One region of the Aeribacillus sp. FSL M8-0254 genome, then DNA from elsewhere that is predicted to be linked to it. Evidence: riboswitches for the same ligand, from Rfam matches in the RefSeq annotation. Region 1 holds a riboswitch; each other region holds the start of a gene.

The links. A riboswitch is a leader RNA that binds a small molecule or an ion and turns the genes downstream of it on or off. The one in region 1 is predicted to bind thiamine pyrophosphate.
Region 2: another riboswitch for thiamine pyrophosphate. It lies ahead of NSQ44_RS07050 (acetylornithine deacetylase); the one in region 1 lies ahead of tenI (thiazole tautomerase TenI).
Region 3: another riboswitch for thiamine pyrophosphate. It lies ahead of thiC (phosphomethylpyrimidine synthase ThiC); the one in region 1 lies ahead of tenI (thiazole tautomerase TenI).
Region 4: another riboswitch for thiamine pyrophosphate. It lies ahead of thiT (energy-coupled thiamine transporter ThiT); the one in region 1 lies ahead of tenI (thiazole tautomerase TenI).

The regions. Positions count from the first base shown of each region.
Region 1 covers NZ_JBBOZY010000001.1:1,112,044-1,115,211, forward strand. The annotation lists gene NSQ44_RS05480 (monovalent cation:proton antiporter family protein) at 1-1,191, shown strand, start outside; TPP riboswitch at 1,246-1,354, shown strand; gene tenI (thiazole tautomerase TenI) at 1,494-2,093, shown strand; gene thiO (glycine oxidase ThiO) at 2,095-3,168, shown strand, end outside.
Region 2 covers NZ_JBBOZY010000001.1:1,446,763-1,449,930, forward strand. The annotation lists gene NSQ44_RS07040 (TlpA family protein disulfide reductase) at 1-95, shown strand, start outside; gene NSQ44_RS07045 (hypothetical protein) at 325-993, shown strand; TPP riboswitch at 1,059-1,159, shown strand; gene NSQ44_RS07050 (acetylornithine deacetylase) at 1,284-2,549, shown strand; gene tenA (thiaminase II) at 2,582-3,168, shown strand, end outside.
Region 3 covers NZ_JBBOZY010000001.1:2,658,402-2,661,569, reverse strand. The annotation lists gene thiC (phosphomethylpyrimidine synthase ThiC) at 107-1,849, opposite strand; TPP riboswitch at 1,985-2,100, opposite strand; gene NSQ44_RS12925 (NfeD family protein) at 2,293-3,168, shown strand, end outside.
Region 4 covers NZ_JBBOZY010000001.1:3,248,577-3,251,744, reverse strand. The annotation lists gene menC (o-succinylbenzoate synthase) at 1-494, shown strand, start outside; gene thiT (energy-coupled thiamine transporter ThiT) at 536-1,096, opposite strand; TPP riboswitch at 1,165-1,268, opposite strand; gene NSQ44_RS15805 (DUF418 domain-containing protein) at 1,439-2,674, shown strand; gene NSQ44_RS15800 (DUF2179 domain-containing protein) at 2,778-3,168, shown strand, end outside.

The DNA of each region.
Region 1 (3,168 bases):
TCGATGTCAAAAGGAACGGTCCAAATTGGAACAAGGGCGGTTTTTACGTTAATAATAGTGCTTGTCAGTTTATCGGAAACGCTTGGGGCAGAAAATATTTTAGGCGCCTTCCTTGCGGGAGTTTTAGTCTCGCTTTTATCGCCTAATTCAGACTTGGTGCAAAAGCTAGATTCGTTTGGATACGGTTTTTTAATCCCGATCTTTTTTGTCATGGTAGGGGTGGAATTGGATTTATGGGAATTGATCAAAGATCCGAACCTTCTTTTGTTAATTACTTTGTTATTTCTCGCCCTCTTGATCTCAAAGTTTATTCCCGTTTTTGTGCTGAGAAAATGGTATGATACGAAAACAACGATTGCGGCGGCGTTCTTGTTGACTGCCACTTTATCATTAGTTATTGCGGCAGCGGAAATTGGACAGCGAATCGAACTGATTGATAAGCAAATGGCTGACGCATTAATAGTAGTTGCCGTGTTAACAAGCATTATCACGCCGATAGGATTTAAAAAATTATTCCCTAAAAAAATGGCGGTGCAGCCAAAAAAGAAAATTGCTTTTATTGGTGCAAATCAAATGACCCTTCCAGTCACAAGGGAATTGGATAAAAATTTGTATGAAGCAACCGTATATCATACACAGCAAGACAAAATTGAAAACGGGACTGCTCAATCGGTGTTTAAAATTGAAGTATTGAAAGACTATTCGATAGAATCATTGAATGAACACCACATAATGGAAGCTGATATAGTAATAGTGGCTACTGGGGATGAAGAAAGAAATGCGGAAATTGCGACATATGCAAAAGAATGCGGCGTAGAACAGGTCATCGCCTCCATTTCTTCCCCGGAGTTGGATCAAGCATTAAAAGAAAAGGGGATCAGCGTATTTTCCGTCATGCTGTCAACAAAAACGCTGCTCAGGGCTTTGATCGAATCGCCTGGCGTTATGCGGATCTTAACAAACCAAGACAACTCTCTTTATCAAATTAATATGAATAACCGAAAATATGATGGAATGAAGCTTCGATACTTTCCGTTTACGGGAGATTGTATCTTTGTCCGGATTTTTCGAGGTGAAGATTCCATTGTACCTCACGGCGATACCGAATTGAAAAAAGGGGACCGCTTGATTGTAACGGGTTCCCGCAAATATGTAAATGAGTTAAAAGATGAGCTGGAATTTAGCAAATAATATTTGCAAACAAAACAAATTGTGATAGCATGAAATTAGTATGAAAATTTAATAAGCATCCACTAGGGGAGCCTTTGGAAAGGCTGAGATTAAAGTGTTGACTTTAAGACCCTTTGAACCTGATCTGGATGATGCCAGCGTAGGGAAGTGGGAATTTGAAACATGTGTCTGATATTCCATTACCACTTTCCAGCAAGGAAGGTGGTTTTTTATTGTTTCCAGTCTCACCCTTGGACAGCTGCTTTCCAGTTTTGAACCTTGAAAGACGAGTGTGAGCGTCTTTCTCATGAAAGGAATGTACAATGTTGGAGCTTCATGCCGTAACAGACGGAACAAAAACAGTTAACGAGCTAATACGCATAATTTTGTCCATATCAGATCATGTTGATTACGTTCATATACGAGAAAAAAATAAAAGACCATGTGAGATCATTCATCTCGTAGAACAGCTTTTGGCAAACGGGATAAGGAGAGAACAGCTTGTTATCAACGATCGGCTCGATGTTGCGCTCCTAACAGGCATTCAAAATGTTCATCTTCCGGGAACCGGCCTGCCGGTAAAAAAAGTGAAAAGCGCTTTTCCGCAAATAAAAGCAGGCGTCAGCGTCCATTCATTAGATGAAGCGGTAAAAGCAGAAAAAGACGGAGCAGACTATTGTTTTTTCGGAAACGTTTTTGAAACGAACAGTAAAAAAGGACTTCCGGCAAAGGGAACAGATTTGCTCGGAAAAATTGTTGGACACGTCAATATTCCCATTATCGCCATTGGTGGGATCACGCCTGATAATATGCAAAAAGTTTTAGAAAAAAAAGCAAGCGGTATTGCCGTTATGTCCTATATCTTTTCTTCAAAAGATCCAGAGAGCGCTGCCAAACTTTTCAGGAAAGGAGAAACTTTTTAAAATGAACGTTTTTGATGTTGGAATCATCGGGGGAGGGGTCATCGGCCAAGGGATCGCCTATGAGCTATCAAAAGCAGGGCTGAAGACCGCCGTGTTTGAAAGCGGCGAAATCGGAGGTAAAGCGACATCCGCTGCAGCAGGAATGCTGGGTGCCCATTCTGAAAATGAAAAAAGAGACATATTTTTTGAGCTATGCTTAGAGAGCCGAAATTTATATCCGAGCCTTGCAAAAGAATTATTGGAGCAATCTGGTGTGGATATTGAGCTTGTGCAGGAAGGCATGTATCGGCTTGCATTTACTGAGGAAGAAGGCCGCTTTCTGCAATCGCTTGCAGATGAGAATGAACTAGAATGGCATTCAAGGGAAAACGTACTGGCAAATGAGCCACATGTTTCTGAAGACATTGCGGGAGCTCTTTGGCTTAAGCATGACGGCCAAGTGAAAGGTTCATCTGTTTGCTGCGCATATGCGAAAGGCGCTAGAAAATATGGTGCATCTATTTTTGAACAATGTCCTGTTTTCGACGTGATTAAAGAGGGAAAAGCATTCAAGCTTGTCACTTCCCAAGGAGTTTTTATATGTGGAAAAGTCGTCGTTTCAAGCGGAGTTTGGAGTGGCTTTTTCTTTGAAAAGCTGGGGCTGAGAAATCCAATGAAGCCCGTTAAAGGAGAATGCTTAGCCGTAAAACCGAAAAAACTGGTGATCAACAAAACAGTGTTTTACGAGCACTGTTATATCGTACCGAAAAAAGACGGCACCGTTATTATTGGAGCAACTTCTTATGAAAACGACTGGGATACGCATCCGACAGTCAAAGGAGTATCCGAATTAATGATAAAGGTTCAGAAAATTATGCCAGAAATCGGGTCTGAACCGGTCGTTAGTGCTTGGTCGTCGCTCAGGCCGCAAACAGCTGACGGCTGGCCGTATTTTGCCGAGCACCCGGAGCATGAGGGAATCTTTTTTGCGACCGGCCATTATCGAAACGGCATTCTTCTAGCGCCGATTACAAGCTTGATCGTAAAAGACATGATTTTGAAAACGAATCAATATGAGCGTTATGTTCATAGCTTT
Region 2 (3,168 bases), 330 kb from region 1:
GCATTCTTCGCCACTTCCAAGCAGGAGGAAGCGGAATGAAAATGCTGGAAAAACGTGTTAATCGGGTGTTAGCGGAAACAGAAAACGCTGAATGATTCAACCATCTGCAAAACATTGCAGGTGGTTTTTCATTTTAGAAATACCTTTCCGGCTTTGAAAGGACTTGTTTTTATTGCTTCGAAGCTTTCAAAAGATAAGCATCTCCATTTACCATTCATCTGACATCCTTTTTCCAGCTCTCAATCCTAAAGAAATGATTCACATTCCAAATCACAACATGCTATAATAAATGATGCTAGTTTGAACAAAAAGGAGCATAGGTGGATGGCAAAACAATCACAAACTTTTTCCATTATGAATCTATTAAAGGTGCTTTTGGCTGTCATCGTTATCCTTTTCCTATTTTATTTGCTTGCGTTTAACGACGTCGTCGTGCGTTTTATATCTCTGCTATTAAATGGATGTTTAGTTGTTCTCGCCTTCCTTGTCTATCGGAAAATAGACTATATGATAAAGATGAAAGAAGAACGAAAAGAGCCTATTCAAACCGAAAAGCTGCCTGATGAAACAGAAATGGCGCGAAAAGAACAGCAATTAAATAAACTGGAGCTTGATAAAACGCAATTGTTGGAGGAGCTATTAACAAAAGCCGGTATCGAAGAGGAAGAAAAACAAAAGTACCGAGCCAAAATTAGAGAAAAAGAGGATGAAGCTTCAAAGCTTCAACAAGAGCTGGCATTCATGAAAGGCCGGATTGCCAACTTGATTTTAAAAAGAGATCCTGAGATCGAGCGGATTGTCCTGCTGCTTGATGCGGATTTTATATTAAATCATTCGTTAGTGGAAATTAATCAAAGGTTTCAGGAAATTAGCGGCAGTTTTTCTGAACAATCCATCGAGCATTTGAAAAAGGCTAATTATATTGATCAACATTTGCAATTTACTCGAATTGGTTATCGTGAATTATTAAAGACAGCAAAAAGGATCAATTAACCGTTAGCTTGTATTTTTCTATATTTTATGATTTAATGAAATTAAATGAAAATTTCATAATATTAACATACCACTAGGGGAGCCGAAAGGCTGAGAAAGGCGTGTGCCTTGACCCTTTGAACCTGATCTAGATCATACTAGCGTAGGGAAGTGGTGCAGTAATATCGAAACCTGTCTATGGGTTTTGTATATACTTGCCCGTTCCCTTATATTGGGAACGGGCTTTTTGCATTACAAGACTGGTTGGCAAACCATTTTTCAAAACAAAATGTTAAGAAAGGGGAGACAACGTGTTACAAACGCTATTTCAGCAAATTGATGAAAGGGAAGAAGAACTTCTGAATCTTCTAAAAACACTCGTATCGTTTGAAACGCCGAGCCCTCCGGCAAGAAATGCAAAAGAGGCTCAAAAGTATGTCGCCTCATATTTGGAAGACATCGGCTTTTCCATTGATCAATGGGATTTATATGAACAAGATCCAGTCGTAGTAGGAACGAAAAAAGGAAAAGATCCAGAATATTACCACAGTTTAATTATTAACGGGCATATTGATGTCGCTTCAATCGAAGAGGGAGAAGAATGGCTAACGCCTCCTTTTGAGGCAACGGTTAAAGGGGATTACATATACGGACGCGGTGTAGCGGATATGAAAGGGGGAATGGCTGCCAGTCTGTTTGCATTAAAGCTGCTGCAAGAAAACGGCATTGAGCCGGGAGGGGATATCATTTTTCAGTCCGTCGTCGGTGAAGAAGTAGGCGAAGCAGGAACAAAATCGTGCTGCGACCGGGGATATCGAGCTGATTTTGCCATCGTTGTCGATTCAAGCAACTGTGAAATACAAGGGCAAGGCGGGGTGATCACGGGCTGGATTACGATTGAAAGCCCCGAGACATTTCACGATGGCACGAGAAGACAAATGATTCATGCCGGCGGGAAGCTTTTTGGGGCAAGCGCGATTGAAAAAATGATGAAAATTATTGAAGGACTGCGAGAGCTTGAACAGCATTGGGCAGTGATGAAAACGAGCAAAGGCTTTCCGCCTGGTTCTGCCACAATTAATCCTGCAGTGATTGAAGGTGGAAGGCACGCCGCTTTTGTGGCCGATAAATGTTCCCTTTGGATTACCGTTCACTATTACCCGGAAGAGCATTATGTAGAGGTGATCCGGGAAATTGAAGAACATATCCATCATGTTGCAATGGCTGATCCATGGCTTCGGAAATATCCTCCGAAATTTAAATGGGGCGGCACATCGATGATTGAAGATCGAGGAGAAATTTTCCCAGCTTTTTCATATGACGAACATTCACTCGGAGTGAAAACATTACAAAAAGCACATAAACTGGCATTTAATGAGGAAGCAAAGCTGACGATGTCCCCTACTGTGACAGACGGCGGCTGGCTGAGTGAAGCGGGAATTCCCGTCGTTTTATATGGACCGGGCACGCTTGAAGATGCACACTCGGTGAATGAAAAGCTGTCCATCCCCCAATTAAAAACATTTACAAAATCGCTGATCGCGTTTTTATTTGATTGGTATCAGAAAAAACGATGACAATTACAAAAGCTGCGAAAGGGGTAATTCAAATGTTTACAGACCGATTGTATAAAACTGCAAAACCGATTTGGGAAGCGAGTTACCATCATCCGTTTGTTCAAGGAATCGGCAATGGGACGCTGGATATCGACAAATTTCGCTTTTTTATGGAGCAGGATTATCTTTATTTAATCGAATACTGCCGCCTGTTTGCCCTTGGAAGCTTAAAGGCTCACAATCTTCAAACAATGACAGTTTTTGCTGATCTTCTACATTCGACGTTAAAAGTGGAAATGGATTTGCATCGTCAATACGCTGAAAGAATAGGAATAGAGAAGGAAAAATTAGAACAAGTTCAGCCTGCTGCTACAACCGTTGCATATACGAGCTATATGTTAAATGTGTCGCAGCGAGGATCATTGGCAGAACTGGTTGCCGCAGTCCTTCCATGTACATGGAGCTATTATGAAATCGGCACACGCTTACATGAGATTCCTGGTGCCAGTGAACATGAGTTTTACGGCGAGTGGGTAAAAATGTACGCATCAACAGAATTCGGTGAATTGGCAAAATGGCTGAAAGATTTAATGAATGAGCTTGCAGAAGGAAAACGGGAAGAAGAATTGAAATGGCTGGA
Region 3 (3,168 bases), 1.5 Mb from region 1:
TAGACGCCCCTTTAATGTTTTAGAAACGTTGATATATCAATGTTTATGATGTTTCGTTTTCAATGGATTTTGACTTTCTGGATAGCCCCATTAGTTTGAAAATTATTTATCGATAAAGGGATGACCCGCCCTCTATAAATTCTTTTGCTTTTTGCCTCAAACCTTCCTGAACGAAATCAGAATCACTTGAACCGGCCATTTTTCTTAAATTGTGGGAAATTTTCATCGAGCAAAATTTTGGACCGCACATAGAACAAAAATGGGCAATTTTCGCTCCTTCTGCCGGCAAAGTTTCGTCATGATATTCGCGTGCCCGTTCAGGATCGAGAGAAAGATTAAATTGGTCGTTCCAGCGGAATTCAAAACGGGCTTTTGATAAAGCATCATCCCTTATTTGGGCGCCTGGATGCCCTTTTGCCAAATCTGCGGCATGGGCTGCAATTTTATAAGCAACAACACCTTGGCGCACATCCTCTTTATTGGGAAGGCCTAAATGCTCTTTCGGAGTTACATAACATAGCATGGCCGTTCCGTACCAGCCGATCATGGCTGCCCCAATGGCTGACGTAATATGATCATAGCCGGGAGCAATATCGGTTGTTAATGGACCGAGGGTATAAAAAGGAGCCCCTTTGCAAATTTCATTTTCTAAATCAACATTTTCTTTAATTTTATGCATCGGAATGTGCCCAGGGCCTTCGATCATGACTTGGACATCATGTTTCCAGGCGATTTCCGTCAATTCACCGAGCGTTTTCAATTCGGCAAATTGCGCTTCATCATTGGCATCTCGAATAGATCCGGGACGCAAGCCGTCACCTAATGAAACGGCAATATCATATGTTTTTAAAATTTCGCAAATCTCTTCAAAATGAGTGTATAAAAAGTTTTCTTGATGATGCGCCATACACCACTGCGCCATGATCGAACCGCCGCGGGATACGATTCCGGTCGTCCGTTTGACGGTCAAAGGGATATAGCGAAGCAGCACGCCGGCATGTATAGTAAAATAATCGACCCCTTGTTCTGCTTGCTCAATTAATGTATCACGGTAAATTTCCCATGTTAACTCTTCAGCAACGCCATTTACTTTTTCGAGCGCTTGGTAAATCGGGACGGTTCCAACCGGCACGGGCGAGTTGCGGATGATAAATTCTCTTGTTGCATGAATATTTTTTCCTGTTGACAGGTCCATAATTGTGTCAGCGCCCCAGCGGATGGCCCAAAGCATCTTCTCAACTTCTTCTTCGATTGACGATGTTACAGCTGAATTGCCAATGTTGGCATTAATTTTTACATGAAAGTTCCGGCCGATGATCATCGGTTCACTTTCCGGGTGATTAATGTTGGACGGAATAATGGCCCTGCCGGCAGCGACTTCTTGACGAACGAATTCAGGATCCATGTTTTCACGAATCGCCACAAACTCCATCTCTGGGGTGATGATCCCCTTTTTTGCATAGTGCATTTGTGTAACGACAGCACCTTTTTTTGCTTTGAAAGGCTTTCGATGAAAAGGTGTGGCAATATTGTGATCTTCCCAATTGCGAAATCCATTATCTTCAGGCTTTACCTGGCGCCCATCATATTCTACAACATCATGACGGTCTAAAATCCACTGTTTGCGCACAGCCGGCAAACCTTTATGAATATCTGCCTGAAAATCAGGATCTGTATAGGGACCGCTCGTGTCATAAACCTTTACAGGTTCATTTTCAAACGTTCCCGCTTCCGTTTTCGTGGGAGTTAATTGAATTTCCCTCATCGGAACCCGAATATCGGGTCTTGACCCAGTCACATAAATTTTTTTGCTTGCTGGAAACTGCATGTTTTCGAAATAATGTTTCATTTTTCTCCTCCTCCATTTTTTTATCTGAAGATGTGCATAGAAAAATAGGAGGGGAGATGGGATGTGAAAAATAAAAACGGGTTCGCTTTAGCACGAACCCGATCAATTCAATATAGAAAAAGAAGGCAATACAAATACTCCCGCTACCTACTTCCCTACGCTGGCATCATCCAGATCAGGTTCAAAGGGTTGAAGAACTTCAGGCGCGTTCTTCTCTCAGTCCAGCTAATTGGACACCCCTAGTAGATGGTTATATATTTTTTTTAATAGTAACATAATATGAAAAATAATGAAAATATTTTTTCGTTTCATGATGTTTGTAGAATTGTTGATTTTTGAAACTTTCTGCACAATTGTCCGTAATAATATTAGGCAAAAAATAAGGGGGGAGAGGCCTGAAATCAAACAATAAGTTTTTCGCTATTTGCGCTCTGCTGCTCATCTTGTCGATTATTTGTGCGTCTTTTGATGCCAAATCAGCTGAAGGGAAAACCGTTTATTTTATTCCGATTGAAAATACAATTGAAAAAGGATTGGTGCATTTTATTAAACGATCCATCCAGGAGGCGGAAAAAGAAAAGGCGGATGTCATTGTTTTTGAATTGAACACTCCTGGAGGTGCTTTAGAGGCAGCGATAGAAATAGGCAAAATGATTATGGATACAGATATCAAAACAATCGCTTATGTCAATAAACATGCGATTTCCGCAGGGGCTTATATAGCATTAAGGGCTGATCAAATATATTACCATCCTGGCGGTACCATTGGGTCAGCGGCTGTCATTGACTCCAATGGCAATGCTGCAGAAGTAAAAGTGCAATCGTTTTGGAAAGCAGAGATGAGAAATGCTGCTGAGCTTCATGGCAGAGACCCTATGTTCGCTGAGGCGATGGTTGACAGCAGCTTGGATATGCCCGAATATGGTGCAGAAAAAGGAGAATTACTAACATTAACAGCAAAACAAGCGATGGAAGTCGGGTATGGTGAAGGCATCGCCAAAAGCCGGGCAGAGCTTTTGAAATCGATCGGAATGGAAGGTGCAAAAATCCAAGAGACTGAGGAGACGTTTGCTGAAAAAATAGCCCGTTTTGTAACAAACATGTATACCATTCCGATATTATTAACGATTAGCGGTTTAGGGTTTGTGTTAGAATTGTACACTCCTGGGTTTGGCATTCCTGGTTTTATTGGACTATTGGCACTGTTTTTGTTTTTCTTCGGTCATTTTATTGCAGGGCTTGCGGGATTGGAAACGGTTGTTTTGTTCGTGCTTGGGGTTCTGCTTATAATTGCAGAGTTGTTTGTTCCAGGAGGAATT
Region 4 (3,168 bases), 2.1 Mb from region 1:
ATGAGTTTCAATTAATGATGATTGAGCAGCCTCTTGCGCACGATGATATTGTGGATCATAGCAAACTTCAAAAAGAATTGGAAACACCGATCTGTTTAGATGAAAGTATTTGTTCCTTAGAAGATGCTCGAAAGGCTGTTGAACTTCGAAGCTGCAAAATTATGAATATAAAAATCGGCCGTGTTGGCGGTTTGACAGAAGCAAAAAAAATCCATGATTTTTGCAAAGAGCAAAATGTTCCAGTTTGGTGCGGAGGGATGCTTGAATCAGGGATTGGACGGGCCCATAATATATCCCTAGCGACACTTGAACAATTCACACTGCCAGGAGATATATCCAGTTCATCTAAGTATTGGGAAGAAGATATTATTGAACCGGAAATATCGGTTTATAATGGAAAAATTGCCTTGCCTGATAGCCCGGGGATCGGTTTTCATGTAAGCCGTGAAAAATTAAAAAAATACACTGTTGAAACGAAAGTATTTACCCTATAAACAAAATAATCCTCTGCATGTTTTGCAGAGGATGATTTTGTTTATTTTACAACCAATCTTGGCGCCGCCATAATGAGAATAACAGTAACGACAGCGCATAATACAAAGGCTCCTATCATCGTAATGCCGTTTACGATCAAAGAATAAACGACCGCTGACATTCCTTCTGGTGCATATTCTCCGAAGAAAAAGACACCGCTGATAAAATGCCAAAAATAACGTGCAAAAGCTCCGATGAAGATGCCAAAGATGATGAAAACAAGAGCAGAGCTTTTCTTTCCATCTTTCAGCTTATTTTGGATAGTTTTACTGAAAAGACCGGCTAAACCGATAAAGGAAAAAGCTAGGAAATAGTCGATGAAACCTTGAACAGGCGTCAGGATGTATGCATCACCTAATACAATTTGCAATAATCCCCATAAAAGGCCGGAAATGAAGCCAATCTTTGCACCGGATCGAAACGATAATATGAGTACAGGCACCATGGCAATGGATATAGAAATGGCTGATGATAATTGAATGGAAGGGAGAAGATCAAGTATAACTGCCAATGCTGCAAAGATTGCTGCTTCTATTAATAGTAATAAACGATTTTTTTCCAAAAATAAAACCCCCTGTATATTATTTGCTATCAACAAATATCCATAAGGGGGAAAAAGGCTGTATCATGGATCAGTTACTTCCACATCCCTACGCTAGCATTAACTAACAGGTTCAAAGGGTCTGGACGAAATACCCGTCCACTCTCAGCATATAGCTCCCCTTGTGGATCTGTTGATATTCGAATCTTATGTCTATCATAATAGACTATAAGAAAATTGTCATTCTTTTTTCGCTATATTCAAATATTTAAACACGATAAAGCTGAAATGCAGCCTTTGGACAAAAAATAATGAAAAAAGGGCGTTTATAATAAGAACTTTTTTCAGAATGGGGGTTTTGATTTGAATCTTAATCGTGAGCGTTATGAAGTAGTGGATGTGGTGCGGGGGGCTGCGATATTTGGAATTTTACTTGTGAATATGGCGCATTTCAGCTATCCAGATGTATATTTATACCAAATAGGCAGCGAAAATTTTTTTACTGAAACATGGAGAACATGGGATTTTCTAACGAAAAATATTTTGGATATATTTGTACAAATGAAGTTTATTACAATGTTCTCATTATTGTTCGGATTTGGAATCATCATCATGGAGGAACGGGCTTTAGGAAACGGCAGGAACTTTGTTTCTATATATATACGCAGACTGGTGGTGCTTTTTGTATTTGGACTAATTCATTCATTTTTCATCTGGGATGGAGACATTTTAATGGATTATGCTGTGCTGGGGTTTCTTCTCCTTTTTTTCCGGAAGTGTTCCTGGAAAATCCTTTTGGTATGGACTGTATGTTTATTTAGTTTATATTTGCTCCTTATTGGTTTGATGACGGCTGTATCCAATGGTGAGGATGCTTTAGTCCAAAAAAGAGAGCAGGCTGCCTTACTGGAAGAGGAGGCAAGAAACGCAATCCATTCATATCAAAACGGAAGTTTTACTGATATTTTCCATCAGCGTATTCATGATCGGCTTTTTTACATGTCTATGTCTGGCATGTGGCCTTTTCAACCGCTTGTCTATTTATTAAACATGATCCCATATATCAGCATGTTTTTAGTTGGCATGATATTTGCGAAACAAAAGCTTTTTCAAGAACCGGAGAAGCATCGAAGGTTATTAACAGCCATCTGGTTTTTCGGGCTTATCATTGGGCTTCCGTTAAATATTTTTGCGGTCACCGCTGAAAATAGTTTTTACATGGTGTTCGGTGCACCATTTCTCATGTTGTTTTATGTGACCTCTCTCATATTTTTATATTTTCACCCAATCTGCCGGCAAATTGTTAAGAAGATTGCGCCTGTTGGACGCATGTCATTGACAAATTACATCATGCAATCTGTTATTTGTACATATATTTTTTATCATTACGGATTGGGATTGTACGGTAAAGTATACCCCTTCGCCGGTTTTTGGCTTGCACTCGCAATTTTTGCCGTGCAGCTTATCATCAGCCATATTTGGTTTAAATATTTTCAATTAGGTCCGTTGGAGTGGGTATGGAGAACAGCGATGTATTTCAAGCGCCAGCCTATTCGCATGAAAAAGGAAGTTTTGAAGCATAATAACAGATCAAGATGAATTGTAAAAATGTAGTTTCAAATCTCAGATTTTGAGTTTATGATAGCTCTTTCTTTTCGAAAATAATTTATAGTATGATGGAACAAAGGAGTGTCTAGGCAACATGTTTCTACAAGCAATTTTTATTTTTTTGCTGCAATTATTGTATGTACCAGTATTGACGATCCGAACTATTTTGTTAGTGAAAAATCAAACAAAGGCTGCTGCTGGTATAGGTTTGCTAGAAGCAGCGATTTATATTGTCGCTTTAGGAATAGTTTTTCAAGATTTATCTAATATTTACAATATTAGTGCATATATTATCGGTTTTGGTGCAGGGCTGTTGTTGGGCGGTGAACTGGAGAAAAAGCTGGCTTTTGGATATGTAACATACAATGTGAATTTAATGGATAAAAATTCTGAATTAGTAAAAAAATTGAGGGAGGCTGGTTTTGGGGTTACGGTCTTTCAAGGAGAAGGAATGAATTCGATCAGGTATCGTTTGGAAGTTGTTG